4 regions of the Streptomyces sp. NBC_00247 genome follow, and region 1 is predicted to be linked to each of the others. Evidence: riboswitches for the same ligand, from Rfam matches in the RefSeq annotation. Region 1 holds a riboswitch; each other region holds the start of a gene.
What was found. Region 1 has a riboswitch for cyclic di-AMP ahead of OHT52_RS01095 (LysM peptidoglycan-binding domain-containing M23 family metallopeptidase). Riboswitches for the same ligand answer to the same signal wherever they lie in the genome.
Positions count from the first base shown of each region.

Region 2: linked by a shared signal. The riboswitch ahead of OHT52_RS10560 (transglycosylase family protein) and the one ahead of OHT52_RS01095 (LysM peptidoglycan-binding domain-containing M23 family metallopeptidase) in region 1 are both predicted to bind cyclic di-AMP.
Region 3: linked by a shared signal. The riboswitch ahead of OHT52_RS15820 (M23 family metallopeptidase) and the one ahead of OHT52_RS01095 (LysM peptidoglycan-binding domain-containing M23 family metallopeptidase) in region 1 are both predicted to bind cyclic di-AMP.
Region 4: linked by a shared signal. The riboswitch ahead of OHT52_RS05290 (M23 family metallopeptidase) and the one ahead of OHT52_RS01095 (LysM peptidoglycan-binding domain-containing M23 family metallopeptidase) in region 1 are both predicted to bind cyclic di-AMP.

Region 1 covers NZ_CP108093.1:315,777-319,567, forward strand. Annotated here, with positions in the region: gene OHT52_RS01090 (SGNH/GDSL hydrolase family protein) at 1-127, opposite strand, end outside; gene OHT52_RS01095 (LysM peptidoglycan-binding domain-containing M23 family metallopeptidase) at 309-1,202, opposite strand; cyclic di-AMP (ydaO/yuaA leader) riboswitch at 1,206-1,362, opposite strand; gene OHT52_RS01100 (tyrosine-protein phosphatase) at 1,791-2,600, shown strand; gene OHT52_RS01105 (hypothetical protein) at 2,815-3,024, opposite strand; gene OHT52_RS01110 (hypothetical protein) at 3,319-3,705, opposite strand.
Region 2 covers NZ_CP108093.1:2,544,290-2,548,080, reverse strand. Annotated here, with positions in the region: gene OHT52_RS10570 (cytochrome P450 family protein) at 1-808, shown strand, start outside; gene OHT52_RS10565 (transglycosylase family protein) at 915-1,976, shown strand; cyclic di-AMP (ydaO/yuaA leader) riboswitch at 2,267-2,446, shown strand; gene OHT52_RS10560 (transglycosylase family protein) at 2,450-3,169, shown strand; gene eno (phosphopyruvate hydratase) at 3,520-3,791, shown strand, end outside.
Region 3 covers NZ_CP108093.1:3,712,994-3,716,784, reverse strand. Annotated here, with positions in the region: gene OHT52_RS15820 (M23 family metallopeptidase) at 283-1,338, opposite strand; cyclic di-AMP (ydaO/yuaA leader) riboswitch at 1,350-1,502, opposite strand; gene OHT52_RS15815 (PP2C family protein-serine/threonine phosphatase) at 1,819-2,976, opposite strand; tRNA gene OHT52_RS15810 (tRNA-Met) at 3,480-3,553, opposite strand.
Region 4 covers NZ_CP108093.1:1,336,522-1,340,312, reverse strand. Annotated here, with positions in the region: gene OHT52_RS05300 (M16 family metallopeptidase) at 1-16, shown strand, start outside; gene OHT52_RS05295 (M16 family metallopeptidase) at 43-1,425, shown strand; cyclic di-AMP (ydaO/yuaA leader) riboswitch at 1,639-1,806, shown strand; gene OHT52_RS05290 (M23 family metallopeptidase) at 1,820-2,584, shown strand; gene OHT52_RS05285 (GntR family transcriptional regulator) at 2,842-3,537, shown strand; gene OHT52_RS05280 (HPr family phosphocarrier protein) at 3,718-3,791, opposite strand, start outside.

The sequences.
Region 1 (3,791 bases):
AACGGTCCGCCCAGCCGACATAGGATCCGTCCGGTCCGGGGTCCCCGACTCCCTCGGTGAAACTGTCGCCGATCGCCGCGTACGACCCGATGATGTCTGTCTTCTGGATTCTCGAATCGTCTGCCACGACCACATATCTTGCCCCTTTCCATGTGACCTACGCGACCGTAAGAAGGGGTTGACGTGGGGTGAGATAGACCACCCGGTCAGGTTTTGGTAAAGCCGGAATAAGTAGAGGGGCGGCGCGCTTACGCGCACCGCCCCTCGAAGCCCTGACGGATCGTGACGATACGTCAAGAGGAGGTGTCTCAGATGGAGACGCCGTGGGACCGCAGGTAGGCGATCGGGTCCACGTCCGAGCCGTAGCTCGGGGTGGTGCGGATCTCGAAGTGGAGGTGCGGGCCGGTGACGTTGCCGGTGGCACCCGAGAGACCGATCTGCTGGCCGCCGGTGACGGTCTGGCCGACCGAGACCATCAGCTGCGACTGGTGCGCGTACTGGGAGTACATGCCGTCGGCGTGCTTGATGATGACCTCGTTGCCGTAGGCGCCGTCGTAGCCGGCGGAGACGACGGTGCCGGGGCCGACGGCGCGGACGACGGTGCCGGTGGCGGCGCTGAAGTCGGAGCCGGTGTGGTAACCGCTGGACCACATGGAGCCGGAGGCGTGGTACTGGGTGGTGACGGTCGCGTTGGCCACCGGGGTGGTCCAGCCGGTGCTGTTGCTGTCGGCGGCCTTGGTGGTGGTCGCGGCGGACTCCGTCGCGGTCGCCGGGGCAGCCTTCGTCCCGGTCTTGGCGGCCGTCTTCGTCTCGGCCTTCGGAGCCTCGGCCTTGGCGGAGGACGCGGTGGAGGCCGAGCTGGACGCCTGGGCGCCGAGGGTCAGCTTCATGCCCGGGAGGATCAGGCTCGGGTTGCCGCCGACGACCTCGCGGTTGTCCTGGTAGAGCTTCTCCCAGCCACCCTTGATCTTGTGCTGGGCGGCGATCTTCGCCAGGTAGTCGCCCGAGACGACCTTGTAGGTCTTGGCGGACTGCTGGGCGGCCGGGGCCGACTGGGCGGCGGGGGCCGACTGCTCGGCGGCGTGGGCACCCGTGGCTCCGAGGAGCGGCAGGGCGACGACGGCGCCACCGGCTCCGACGGCGAGGATGCCGCGAGCGATCGGGCCGGACTTCTTACGACGGTGCTTACCCGGGATGGGCATGGGGAAATTCCTCTCCGGCGCCTACGAGGTGAGCTGTCGGGTTCGGGCTGGAGATGCCCGGTCGCGCTGAACACGACTTCACCCCGAGCCGTCCGGAACAACTCCGGTCGGCGGCTTACCTGGGTCCCCCGCTCCTGCCACGCATCAGTGAGTGCGAATTCCGGGCGGCGGCAGGATTAGGCGGTCCGTCCGGAGTGATGGTGAACGTAATCGAGCCAGGTCGGACGGAACAAGCCGTCGCAAGCGGAACGGAATCCCGGATCCGAAATCGGTCCGCTTTTCCGGTCACCCTCCGTGGATTACGGATCTTGGCATTCCGCGCGACGGACGGGCCGTCGCCCGGCCTTTCGGCCACACACGGTCACGGATATGATCCCGCTCACGAGATCACCCACCATCCCCCCTATAAACGGGTGATGTTGCGCAAAATCAACACAATGCGGACATGTCGCGCAGATCACGGATGCCGGATCTTCAGCCGCCGGCAACCGACCGCCGCTACTCCGGCGCCGGGGAGCGATGTCGTAGGGTCGCGACGAGCCGACGTCGGCGAGCAGCGCCGGCGCCCAGACGCACCGAGGAGCCGCTGTGACGCAGGTGCCGCAGTTCTCGCCGGCCGAACCCGAGCTGAGCGGGGTCCGTAACTTCCGGGACGTGGGCGGGTTGCCCACCACCGACGGACGACGGGTGCGGCACGGGAGGCTCTTCCGCAGCGGTCACCTCGCCGCCGCCACCGCCGAGGACGCCGTCTTCCTCGGTCGGCTCGGGCTGCACACCGTCTTCGACTTCCGCAACTCCGCCGACCAGAAGCTCGACGGCTTCGACGTGGAGCTGCCGGGCGTGCGCAGCGTCCTCATCCCGCTCTCGGACCCCGCCGACGGGGCCGGGTTCTGGCGGCTGGTGCGCGAGGGCGACATCGCGCAGCTGCGCTCACTGCTCGCCGACGGCAAGGGCACGGAGCGGATGCTCGCCTCGTACCGCTCGATCATCACCGACCGCACGGCCGAACACAGCCGGGTGCTGCACGCCCTGGCGGAGGACAGCGTGCCGGCGCTGATGCACTGCGCCGCGGGCAAGGACCGGGCGGGCCTGACGATGGCGGTGACCCTGCTCGCGGTCGGTGTCGAGCGCGAGGCCATCGCGGCGGACTACCTCAAGTCCAACGACGCCCACCGCCGGTACCGGCTGAGGCGCGGCGACCGTGCGGACCCGCTGGTCTCCACCGAGGTGATGAGCCTGCTCAACCCGCTCTTCGGAGCGCACATCGACTACCTGGACGCGGCCTTCGCCACGATCGAGGAGACCTGGGGCACCACGGAGCGCTACTTCGCCGAGGGGCTGGGACTCTCCGCGGAAACCCGGGAGCGGCTGCGCGAGCGGCTGCTGGACGAGGGGTAGGCAGCGCGATCAGGCCGCGGCGGCCCGGTCGGCCGGGCGATCCCGGTCGGGCCGCCCGGACCCGTCCCTCGTCGAGGTGGATCGTCCAGATGTCCCCGACCGCCCGTTCCGGTTCGACCAGGACCGCGACCCCGGCAACGACCGCAGGCGCGTCGGCCGGCCGCATCGGAGAGTCCGGGACAGCGTGCCGGGTGTAGGTCGGCAGTTCTCCGGTTCAGTCGAACGCGTGCAGTGGTGAGTCGCGGGCGAACCGTACCGGGCGGTTCTCCTCCACCCACGCGGTTGCCGCGTCGACCCGGTCCAGGTGCGCCGGCAGGTGTCCGGGGGCCGGCCCGTGGCTGAACCACACGAGGAAACCGACGGCGTCGACCGCCCACCAGTCCCAGGTGCATCCGGGCCGTGGATGCCGCAGGACGGTCGTCATGCGGTCACTCCACGGGCGCCGGTGGCCGCGGTCCGGAGGACTTCCTCGGCCTCGGGGAACGTCGGTACAGCGGTATCGGTGAGAACGATCATGGCCGTTTAGGGCGTGTGCCGAAAGTGGCGCCGTCCGCCCGGACGCCGCCGGACAGGCGGGACTTTCGACACACGGCCTAGACGTGCGCGGGGGATGAGTCCACGGGGAACTGACGGCGGGACGGCGTACCACCACGTAGGCGCCGTCGCCGCGACGTGGGCCTCTGGCCCCGGGCACTTCCCATGCCGCTATTCAATGCCGCTATTCAACTGGACCACGGGTGTTTCGACAGCCATCTCCCGGCAGGCTGGCCTCGTCGTCAGCATCCTCCCACTCCCGACAGGCCCTCTCGATCTCGCCGAGGTACTGCCTGAGATCGAACCGGACTTCGTCTACGAGCCTGCCCTGGAGGTCTGGGTACATCAGATCGGTCCAGACGACGGTCTCGCCGTGGAGGCGCATACGAACGACGAGCCCACCCGCGCTGGGCTCAGAGGGCACCACAGAAGCCACGTTGACGTCTCGAATCGCATCGGCCGGATAGAGCGGTCCGCCGGGGCGGAGGAGTCGTCGGGGGTGCAGGCCGACGGCCCCGCTGTGGCTTCGCGCGATCATGTCGAGGCCATCGACAAAGAGGTGCGTGTGCATACCCGCACAAATTGGCACCCCGGGGCAGCGACTGACGAACAACGTGCTGGTGGTGGCACCATCGCCTGGAGGGCCGGGAGCTACGA
Region 2 (3,791 bases), 2.2 Mb from region 1:
CGACCTGCTCGGGGTGCCCGAGGAGGACCAGGACGACTTCCGGGACTGGGCGGGCATGATGATCCGCCACGGCGGCGGACCACGTGGCGGAGTGGCGCGCTCGGTGAAGCGGATGCGCGCCTACCTCGCCGAACTCATCCACCGCAAGCGGGAGAACCCGGGCGACGACCTGATCTCCGAACTCATCCGCACCAGCGACCACGGCGAGCACCTCACGGAGAACGAGGCCGCCGCGATGGCCTTCATCCTGCTCTTCGCGGGCTTCGAGACGACCGTCAACCTCATCGGCAACGGCACCCACTCCCTGCTCCGCCACCCCGAGGAGCGCGCCCGCCTCCAGGCGTCGCTGGCGGCGGGGGAGGAGGAGCTGCTCGCCACCGGCGTCGAGGAGCTGCTCCGCTTCGACGGCCCGGTGGAGCTGGCCACCTGGCGGTACGCCACCGAACCGCTGACCCTCGGCGGCGAGGAGATCGCGGCAGGCGATCCCGTGCTCGTGGTCCTCGCGGCGGCCGACCGCGACCCCGCGCGCTTCGAGGACCCCGACACGCTCGACCTCGCCCGGCGTGACAATCAGCACCTCGGCTACGGCCACGGCATCCACTACTGCGTGGGTGCGCCGCTCGCCCGGCTGGAGGGACGGACCGCCCTCGCGACCCTGTTGAGGCGCCTCCCTGACCTGCGTCTTGCGGGAGAAACAGCCGATTTGCGGTGGCGTGGAGGGCTCATCATGCGTGGACTGCGCACCCTTCCGGTGGAGTTCACGCCCAGGCCGGCGCTCGACCAAGGTGACGTTCCGTCAACACTGTGATGTTCACGTGATCTGCGAGGCATCGACTTGTGACACACGTTCGAGTCCCGCTAGGTTCACGGTTCGACGCATCAGTTCACCCGTCAGTCACACGGAAGGCACTCCCATGGGCTCCGCGAACGGCAGACACCGCCGCCCTCGCCAGGCACCCGCCATCGTCGTCGCAGCCGGCGTGACAGGCTCCGCCCTCGCGATTCCGCTCCTCGCCGCAGGCAGTGCCGGCGCGGCGGACGCGAACACCTGGGACAAGGTCGCCGAATGCGAGAGCGGCGGCACCTGGAGCGCGGACTTCGGCAACGGCTACTACGGCGGACTGCAGTTCTCCCAGGAGACCTGGTCCGCCTACGGCGGTACGGAGTACGCGCAGCGCGCGGATCTCGCCAGCCGCACCCAGCAGATAGCCGTGGCGGAGAAGGTGCTCGACGCCAAGGGCCCGCAGGCGTGGCCCGGGTGCGCGGTGATCTCCGGGCTGGCGCCCGCGGGCGCCCTCATCGGCGTCGACCCCGGCTCCACGGACGCGGGAGCCTCGGCCGGCACGATCCCGGACGCGGACGGCGCACCCGTCTCCACCGGCACCGCGGAGTCGACGGGCTCCTCCGGCTCGACCGGCGCCCCGGACTCCGGCGGCACCTCCGGGAGCAGCGCCACGCCGAGCCCCGACGCCTCCGCGACCCCCTCGCCCTCCGGCTCGGCCACCCCGGACGCCACCACGCCCGGCAAGAGCGGTGCGAAGAGCGGTACCAAGGGCGGCGCGACGGACGCGGCGACCGGTGACACCGCGACGAGCGGCAAGCACCGCGGGACGCCCGACCCGGACGAGGCGGCCGCCGACGCCTCGCGCGACACCGGCCGGCACGCCTCGCGCGGGGACGGCGACGCGCGCGACGACACGACCCTCGCGACGGACGGGACGTACACGGTCCGGTCCGGCGACAACCTCTGGGCGATCGCCGACGCGCAGAACCTCTCCGACGGCTGGACCGAGCTCTACCAGGCCAACGAGAGCGTGATCGGCTCCGACCCGGACCTGATCCTGCCCGGCCAGGAGCTCGACCTGACGTCGGCGGAGGCCCCCGCGGCGACCGGCACCGCCCCGGCCGCGTCGGACGCCACCTCCGACACGCCGGAGACCGTTCCCGACACGGCCGAGACCGCTCCCGCCAACTGATCCAATTCGGGAAAACACCCCAAAAAGAGGGGCAGTTAAGGGGCCTATGTCCACTTTTGCGAAAGTGAGACATGGGTCTCTTCGCTGTTTCGGCGTGTCGCGGTCACCGGCGTTCGCAGATGTCCGCTTTGACCTGCGGAAACGGTTATTCAACCGTGGCTAGTAAGGTCTGATTGTCTGATATGTCCATCATTGAATGTGGGGGTTCCCTCTGTTTACGGTCAGAACCGCTCGCACCGCGGGCCCCGTCGACCGTCACGCCGAATCCTGCCGTCGGTCGAAGGGAACAGACGCGTAAAGCGCCGTAGGCAGGAGCGGGGGACCCAGGTAAGCCGCCGGTATCGGACGGCCCGTCGGAACGACGGGCGGCCGGAGCCGGCTAGGGGTTAAGCCACACGCAAGGACGTGTGGCCGGGCACTCATTGGCCCGAACCCGACAGCTCACCTCGTAGGCGTCGGTGAGGAGACGTTCCATGCTGCTGTCCAGCAACGGTAAGCACCGCCGCTCGTCCAAGGCCGTCCGTGTGGCCACGCTCGCCGGCGTCGCCGGTGCCGCCATCGCCCTCCCGCTGATGGGCGCCACCAACGCTTCCGCCGCCTCCGTCGCCACCTGGGACGCCGTCGCCCAGTGCGAGTCCGGTGGCAACTGGTCCATCAACACCGGCAACGGCTACTACGGCGGCCTGCAGTTCTCGCAGTCCAGCTGGGCCGCCGCCGGCGGTACGAAGTACGCCCCCCGCGCCGACCTGGCGACCAAGGAGCAGCAGATCGCCACCGCCGAGGTGCTGCTCGACCTGCAGGGCCCGGGTGCCTGGTCCTGCGCCGGTGCCGGCAACCTCACCAACGACGGTGTGGACCCGGGCGTCGACACGGGCTCCTCCGCGAGCACCGGCTCGACCGCGACCGACGACAGCGCCACCACGGCGACGCCGGACCGCGCCACCGACTCGCAGACCGCCTCCCGCGGCGAGGACCGCCCCGCCGCCGCGAAGTCCGAGACCGTCACCACGCCGACCGGCGACAAGGTGGAGAAGGGCGACGGCGAGTACAAGGTCGTCACCGGCGACACCCTCAGCACCATCGCCGAGAAGCAGGGCGTCAAGGGCGGCTGGCAGAAGCTGTTCGAGTTGAACCACGACATCGTCGACGACGCCGACCTCATCTTCCCGGGTCAGCAGCTCCACCTGAAGTAATCACGAACCACTCCTCCCCGGAACGGGGGTGTCCGGCGGCACCCCTTTCCCACTCCCTGGCCCGGCGCGCACTCCCCCCGCGCGCCGGGCCAGGGCCTTTTCCGGCGCCGGTGCGGATGCGGGACCGCGAGCGGCGTACAGGTGAGGAGGGGAAGGAGAGGTTCGCTTCCCCCGCCGTACCGCGGACCGCCGGCCCCCGTACCGCCGGACGTTATGTTCCGTACGGAAACAATGTGTAGGCTCGTCGTGTCACTGGACGGACGGTCGGCTGGCCGATGTCCTGTGTCCGGTTAGGCTCTAGTCGCCAGGCTCAAGAGCCCCGCACAGTCAGCGTCACATCCCAGAAGGAGATGCTCGTGCCGTCCATCGACGTCGTCGTAGCCCGGGAAATCCTCGACTCGCGGGGTAACCCCACCGTCGAGGTCGAAGTTGGTCTCGACGACGGCAGCACGGGCCGTGCTGCCGTTCCGTCCGGCGCCTCCACCGGCGCGTTCGAGGCCGTCGAGCTTCGCGACGGCGACCCCAAGCGTTACCTCGGCAAGGGCGTGGAGAAGGCCGTCCTCGCCGTCATCGAGCAGATCGGCCCGGAGCTCGTCGGCTACGACGCCACCGAGCAGCGTCT
Region 3 (3,791 bases), 3.4 Mb from region 1:
CCACCCACGGGCCGCGATTCCGGCGGCGGATCCGGCCGTGATCCCGACGGTGGCTGCCGCGGCGACTGCCGCGCGACGGTTCCGGCCGGGATTCGGCAGGGATTCCGGCCGGGGTTCGGCAGGGATTCGGCCGGGATTCGGCAGGGCGAAGGGGAAGCCGGCAGCCCTGACGTCGGGGGGAAGCGTCAGGGCTGCCGGGGCAGGGGGCGCCCGAGGGCGTGTCCGGCGGGGGATACGCGGCCACCCGGGCCCACGCGGCGTGCCCGGGTGGGCCCGGAGGCGTCAGACGGTGAGGCCCTTGCCGGTCAGCCAGGCCATCGGGTCGATGCCGGTGCCGTCCGCGGTGTGGACTTCGAGGTGGAGGTGCGGGCCGGTGACGTTGCCGGTGGCTCCCACGCGGCCGATGGTGTCGCCCGTGCCGACCTGCTGGCCGACGACGACGTCCATGGAGGACTGGTGGCAGTACCAGATCTCCGTACCGTCGTCGAGCTGCAGGACCGTGCGGTACCCGTACGAGCCCGACCAGCCCGCCGACTTGACCGTTCCCCCGTGCACGGCCTTGACCGGGGTACCGGTCGGCGCGGCGAAGTCGAGACCGGTGTGCTGCCCGGAGGCCCACATCGTGCCGGCCTCGCCGAAGGTGGAGGTGATCGTGTACGCGGAGGTGGGGAGCGAGTAGCTGGCGGCGAGCTTGGCGAGCCTCTCGGCCTCGGCCTTCTTCGCCGCGGCCTCCTCCGCCGCCTTCTTCTCCGCCGCGGCCTTCGCCGTGGCCGCGTCCTGCTGCTTCTTGGCCTCGGTGGCGGCCTTGGCCGCCGCCGCCTCCTCCTCCGCCGCCTTCGCGTCCGCGTCGGCGGCGGACTGCTGCTGCTCGGCCTGCTGGAGGATGCGGGCGCGCAGCGCCTCGCCCGCGTCGGTGGCGCCCTGCTCGGTCTCCGCCGTGGTGAGCCCGGCCGTGGTGAACGGCGCGGCGGCTGCCACCGGCACGGGAGTGTCGTCGGACTGGACCGCGGTGATCAGAGCACCCAGCCCGGGAAGGGACTTGGCGTCCGGAAGGTTGTCCGCGAGCGAATCGGGAAGAGAAATGGAGACCGGCGGCTTGCTCTGCGCGGTGGCCATGCCGCCCGCACCGACGGCCGCGATGACGCCGACCCCGAGGACGGTGGAACTACGCGCGAGACCACGCTGCTTGGCGACGCGGTGCCGGCCGCGTACGGGGCGGAGGGAATCCTCGGTGGGGTTCCATTCCTCCCAGGCCCTGTCGGCGTCCCCGGGGGAGCCGAAACCCTCACGGGTGGCGAAGGGTGACGGGGCTTCGGGGGCAGGCTGGTTGGACGCCACGTGGGCGCACTCCTTTCCTTCCTTCTCGCCTACCGGGTTAGCTGACGGGTTCGGAGCAGGAAGGTCTCCTACGGGCGCCTGGTGTCTCTGTCGAGACACAGGTGTCCGATTCACCCCAAGAAGTGGTTCCCCGGTTCCCTTGCGGAATTCGGCGCTCGCGCACGGCGCCGTCTCTGACGACGGCTGGGACGACCGCGCTGCGTTATCGAACGTTAATAGACATACGGCTCCGATTCCAAGCCGTTCCCCTTGATCATTCCCGCTTCGGGCCGGGATTTACCTGGGCATTCCCCCGCCAATAGGGGCGACTTGCGGACGACCCGTACGACCGCATTCATCTGACGGTGTGTCATATGTTATCGAGCGGCACCGCCCCGCTACGGACCGTCGCCGCACCCGGGGCGACGGTCCGCGGAGCCGACCGCGGGAGCGCCACCCGGGCGTGATTCCGAGAAGTGACGCCGGCCGCCCGGAACCGCGTCAGCCGCCGCCGCGGCCCACGATCGGCACGGTGGTCCGGCGCTCCGGCTGGTCCTCCGCGGGCCGGGCCACCGCGAGCAGCGCCAAGTCGTCCGTCGAGTGGCCACCGGTGTGCAGCCGGACGTCGTCGGTGAGCGCCGAGAGCAGCTCGTCGGGACCGGGGAAGATCCTGCCGCGCAGCCGCTCCGCCGGGTCGTAGAACACGCCCGCCGAGTCGCGCGCCTCGGAGAGCCCGTCCGTGTAGGTCAACAGGGTCGCGCCCGGCGGGAAGTCCCACTCGTCAGCCTGGTCCGGCCAGGCTCCCAGCGCCATGCCGAGCGGCAGCGCGGGCGTACCGGGCCGCAGCACGTCCAGCGCTCCCCCGGCGTGCAACAGCAACGGTTCGGGGTGGCCCCGGTTGACGATCCGCAGCGTGGCGGAGCCCTGGGGGATCTCGGCGAGCACCGCGGTGACGAACCCCTCCACCGGGTCCAGGCCCCCGCGCCGCGCCGCGTCCCTGACCAGCGCACGCTCCAGCCGGTCCGCCACCCCCTCCAGCGTCTCCTCCTGCTCGGCGGCCTCCCGGAACGCGCCGATGATCACCGCCACCGCCTCGACCGCGTCGAGCCCCTTGCCGCGCACGTCGCCCAGGACGAGACGCACTCCGTGCGGAGTGTCCGCGACGGCGAACAGGTCGCCGCCGACGTACTCGTCCGCCTGCGCCGCCTCGTACCGCGCGGCGACATGGAGCCCGCCCACCCGGTCGGCCGGAACGGGCAGCACCGCGCGCATGGCGGTCTCCGCGATGATCCGGGCGGAGGCCAGCTGCTCGCTTCCGCGCCGCACCACCCCGTTGATGACGAGCGCCAGCACGGCCGTGGTGGCCACGGTGAGCGTCTCGATGATCGGAACGATCTCGCCGATGGTGCCCACGTACACCCGCATCGCGATGACGGCCGACAGCGAGGCGGCACCGATCCGGACGGTGCCGGCCCGGGAGGCGAACGGCGCGGCGATCAGAGGCGCGGCGACGAACAGGGGTACCGCCGTGAAGCGGGGCGGTGACGCGATGTCGAAGACCAGCCCGCCGAGGACGAGCAGGGCAGGCAGAATCCGCACGAATCGCCGGGCACTGACACCCCCGGACGCCCAACCGCCCCCGTACAGCCGTTTCGCCACCTCTGTGCTTCTCCTGCCCTGTCCCGCCACGGCTGCGGAACCTACCGCGCCCCGCCCGGGCCGGCCCGAACCGCGCCGTGCGGCGACTCCTCGTCGTCCATTGGGGGGAGCGCACGGCTCCCCGTCGAGCGCCCCCCACCGTCGGCGTACGGCGGGTGCACCGGTCCGGCGGAACGGGGTTCCACACCGTTCGGCGAGTGCCCGTGCGCCGCGCACGGAAACGGCGGCGCAACCGCTCCGGACGCCCGGACTCCCCGGACGCCCGGACTCCCGTCAACGCGTTCGACCTGGTGGCCGCGACCGTGCGGGTGTGCGAGGTCCCTGGATGGACCAGTTCATGCCCATTACGGCAGATCTTTACGCGCCGGTCGGACCGAGCGGGCCGAACACTCGCAGAGAACGGAGGGGCCGAACGGACGACGCTTGCGCACGCATTCCCGTGGGCGAACACGCGGGAACGACTCGGGCCCGGCACGCTGTGCGTGCCGGGCCCGGGCCTTCAGTAGCGGGGACAGGATTTGAACCTGCGACCTCTGGGTTATGAGCCCAGCGAGCTACCGAGCTGCTCCACCCCGCGTCGATGAACACAACTCTACGGCATCCTGAGCGGGCTTCGAACCACCCCGGAACCACACGGGCACGACCGAGCGGCTCTCCCGGCATCGGCGCACACGCCCAGGGCTCGCCCCCAAAGCGTTGCCGCCCGCCCGAAGAATCCCCACCAGGGGTACGGACACCGGCAACCCGCCCTTCCACGAGCCGAGTTCACCACCGCCGATCCAGCCCTGCCGTCATCCCGCGCGCAGAGCAACACA
Region 4 (3,791 bases), 1.0 Mb from region 1:
GGAGGCCGGCAAGTGAGCGACGCCGCCGTGACTGGAGTAGCCATGGACTTCCACCCGCAGCCCACCCCGGGAACCGCACGCCCCTGGGCCTTCCCGGCACCCGAACGCGGCACCCTGCCCAACGGGCTGACGGTGCTCCGCAGCCACCGCCCCGGCCAGCAGGTCGTCGCGGTCGAGATCCACCTCGAAGCACCGCTCGACGCCGAACCCGAGGGCCTGGACGGCGTCGCCACCATCATGGCGCGTGCCCTCTCCGAGGGAACCGACAAGCGCAGCGCCGAGGAGTTCGCCGCCGAGCTGGAGCGCTGCGGCGCCACGCTCGACGCGCACGCCGACCACCCGGGCGTCCGGGTCTCGCTGGAGGTGCCCGTCTCCCGCCTGGCCAAGGCGCTCGGCCTGGTCGCCGAGGCGCTGCGGGCCCCCGCCTTCGCCGACAGCGAGATCGAGCGCCTGGTGGGAAACCGCCTGGACGAGATCCCGCACGAGCAGGCCAACCCCGCGCGCCGCGCGGCCAAGCAGCTCTACAAGGAGCTGTTCCCGGCCACCGCCCGGATGTCGCGCCCGCGTCTGGGCACCGAGGACACCGTGCGGCGGATCGACGCCGCCGCCGTCCGCGCCTTCTACGACGCCCACGTCCGCCCCGCCACGGCGGTCGCGGTCGTCGTCGGCGACCTCACCGGCATCGACCTGGACGCACTGCTCGCCGAGACCCTGGGCGACTGGTCGGGCAACGGCGGCAGCCCCCGTCCGGTGGCGCCGATCACCGCGGACGACACCGGCCGCGTGGTCGTCGTCAACCGTCCGGGAGCCGTACAGACGCAGCTGCTCATCGGCCGCATCGGCGCGGACCGGCACGACAGCGTCTGGCCCGCCCAGGTCCTCGGGGCGTACTGCCTCGGCGGCACGCTCACCTCGCGGCTCGACCGGGTGCTGCGCGAGGAGAAGGGCTACACCTACGGCGTACGCGCGTTCGCCCAGGTGCTCCGCTCCACCGCCGGCGGTCCGGACTCCGGACCGGCCGGTGCGGCGATGCTGGCCATCAGCGGTTCGGTGGACACCGAGTCCACGGGACCCGCGCTCGACGACCTCTGGAAGGTCCTGCGGACCCTCGCGGCGGACGGGCTGACGGACGCCGAGCGCGAGACCGCCGTGCAGAACCTCGTGGGGGTCGCCCCGCTGAAGTTCGAGACGGCGGCCTCGGTCGCGGCGACCCTCGCCGACCAGGTCGAGCAGCAGCTGCCCGACGACTTCCAGGCCCACCTGTACGCCCGGCTCGCCGAGACCGGCACGGTCGAGGCGACCGCCGCGGTGGTCAACGCCTTCCCGGTGGACCGGCTGGTGACGATCCTGGTGGGCGACGCGGCGCAGATCGCCGAGCCCGTCCGCGCGCTGGGCATCGGTGAGGTGACGGTCGTGAACGGCTGACCGGCCGTCACCCGCACGACCGGGTACGCCCGGCAGCGCGACCCCGGCGGGAGAGATCTCGTCGGGGTCGCGTCGTTTGTCCTCTTTGCCGGAAGCGTGGCTGTCTGCCCTGTGGGATGCGCTACAAAACGCCCTGTCCGTTTGGTGATCGAAAGCGCCGCGGCCTAGCGTCGATCCGGCTGTCCGCCGACTGTGTACCGCACTCGCGGTGCCGGACAGCCATCGCCGAGTCCCCGTCAGGCGCGAGCCTGGGGAGCCGGGGACCCGTGAAGTCCCTGGGGTGAATCGGGCGCGCCCGTCTCGTGAGAGGCGTGAACGCCCGTAGGAGACCTTCCTGCTCCGAACCCGTCAGCTAACCCGGTAGGCGAGAAGGAAGGAAAGGATCCGCTCCTCCATGGCGTTCACCCGTGCCACCGGGACGCATCGTGCCCCGGGCCGTCTGACGCGCACCACCGCCCGGTTCGCCGGTGTCGCGGCACTCGCGGCCACCGGCGTCGTCGCTTCGACGGCCTCCCCGGCCCTCGCCGCCGATCCGTCCGTCCCGTCGCCCCGTACGACCGGCCTCATCGGGGCCGTGGCGCTCGGCGACTCCATCGCGGACCGGATAGCCGACCAGGCGGAGGCCCAGCACCGCGTCGCCGAGGCCAGGGCGAAGGCCGAAGCGAAGGCCAAGGCCGAGGCCGCCGTACGGGTCAGGGAAGCCCGTGAGGCGAAGGCGCGCGCCGCGCGTGCCGCCGAACGCAAGCGGCTGAACTCCTTCCACCTGCCCGTCGCGGGGTCGTACATCAGCACCGGTTACAGGTCGAGCGGCTCCCTCTGGTCCTCCGGCAGCCACTCCGGCGTCGACTTCCACGCCGCCACGGGTACCCCCGTCCACGCCGTGGGCGCGGGCACGGTCGTCGAAGCCGGCTGGGGCGGCGCGTACGGCAACAACGTCGTGCTGCGGATGACGGACGGCACGTACACCCAGTACGGCCACCTCTCCTCGATCGGTGTCTCGGTCGGCCAGAGCGTCTCGTCGGGCGAGCGGATCGGCCTCTCCGGCGCCACCGGCAACGCGACCGGCCCGCACCTGCACTTCGAGGCGCGCACCGGACCGGAGTACGGCTCCGACATGGACCCCGTGGCGTATCTGCGGGCCCACGGCCTCACGGTCTGACCCGCGCTCCCGGTCCTGCCTTCGCGCTCGCCCCCACCGGCGCTGACCGGCCCTGATCGCCCCCTGATCACCCCGAAGCCCCGGACCCGTGCCGGGGCTTCGGCATATCACCCGAAACCCTCCGGCCCGCCGGCTCCGCAGGCAAAAGATATGTGCGAATTCCGGTACGCCATCGGAAATTCACTCAGATTGCAATAGAGTCACGGTGCAGGCTTCGATCGGCCGCGTTTCGCGGGGATTAAGGCGGAGGTTCGGACATGCGCATTCCCGCGCACTCGGTATGCACGGCAATCCGTGAAGACATCGTCTCGGGCGTCTACGAGCGCGGCAGCCGCCTCACCGAGGAGCTTCTGGCGCGGCGCTACGGCGTCTCGCGCGTCCCGGTGCGCGAAGCCCTGCGGACCCTGGAGTCCGAGGGGTTCGTGGTCACCCGCAGGCATGCGGGCGCCTGTGTCGCCGAACCGACCGAGCAGGAGGCGGCCGACCTCCTGGAGGTGAAGCTCCTGCTGGAGCCGCTGGGTGCGGCACGGGCCGCGCAGCGCCGCACCGAGGCTCACCTCAAGGTCCTGCGCGGACTGGTCAAGCTGGGACAGGAGCGGGCCCGCCGGGGCGAGGGGGAGGACCTGCGCTCGCTGGGCGGCTGGTTCCACGAGACGCTCGCCCAGGCGTCGGGCAGCCCCGGTCTCATCGCGCTGCTGACCCAGCTCCGGCACAAGATCACCTGGATGTACGCCGTCGAGCAGCCGGTCCGCCCCGTCGAGTCGTGGGCCGAACACGGAGCCCTCGTGGACGCGGTGGCCCGGGGCGACGCGGAGCGCGCCAGGGGGCTGGCCACGCAGCACGCGGAGCGTTCGCTGGCCGCACACCGGCCGCGCCGCCCGGTCCGAGCGGTGAAACAGTCCCGGGTGAGCACTTCGCAACATCCCGTAAACACCTCGGGTGCCCGTCATTAACAAACTCGCCGTATACAAAGAGAAGCGAATTGGCGGGAGCATTCTCCGTGCTGCCGGAATTACCGTCACGGCTGCCGCGAGAAAAGGCCGAGCCGAAAACGGCTGAGCCGCGCCGTCCGTGAAGGACGGCGCGGCCCGGCCGAGCGAAGAATTCCGTCATGGGGTCCGGCGGAAGGGGTGTCAGACCGTTTCCGGAAGCTCGTCGAGTCCTTCGGAGACCAACCTCGCCAGGCGGTCCAGTGCGGCGTCCGCGC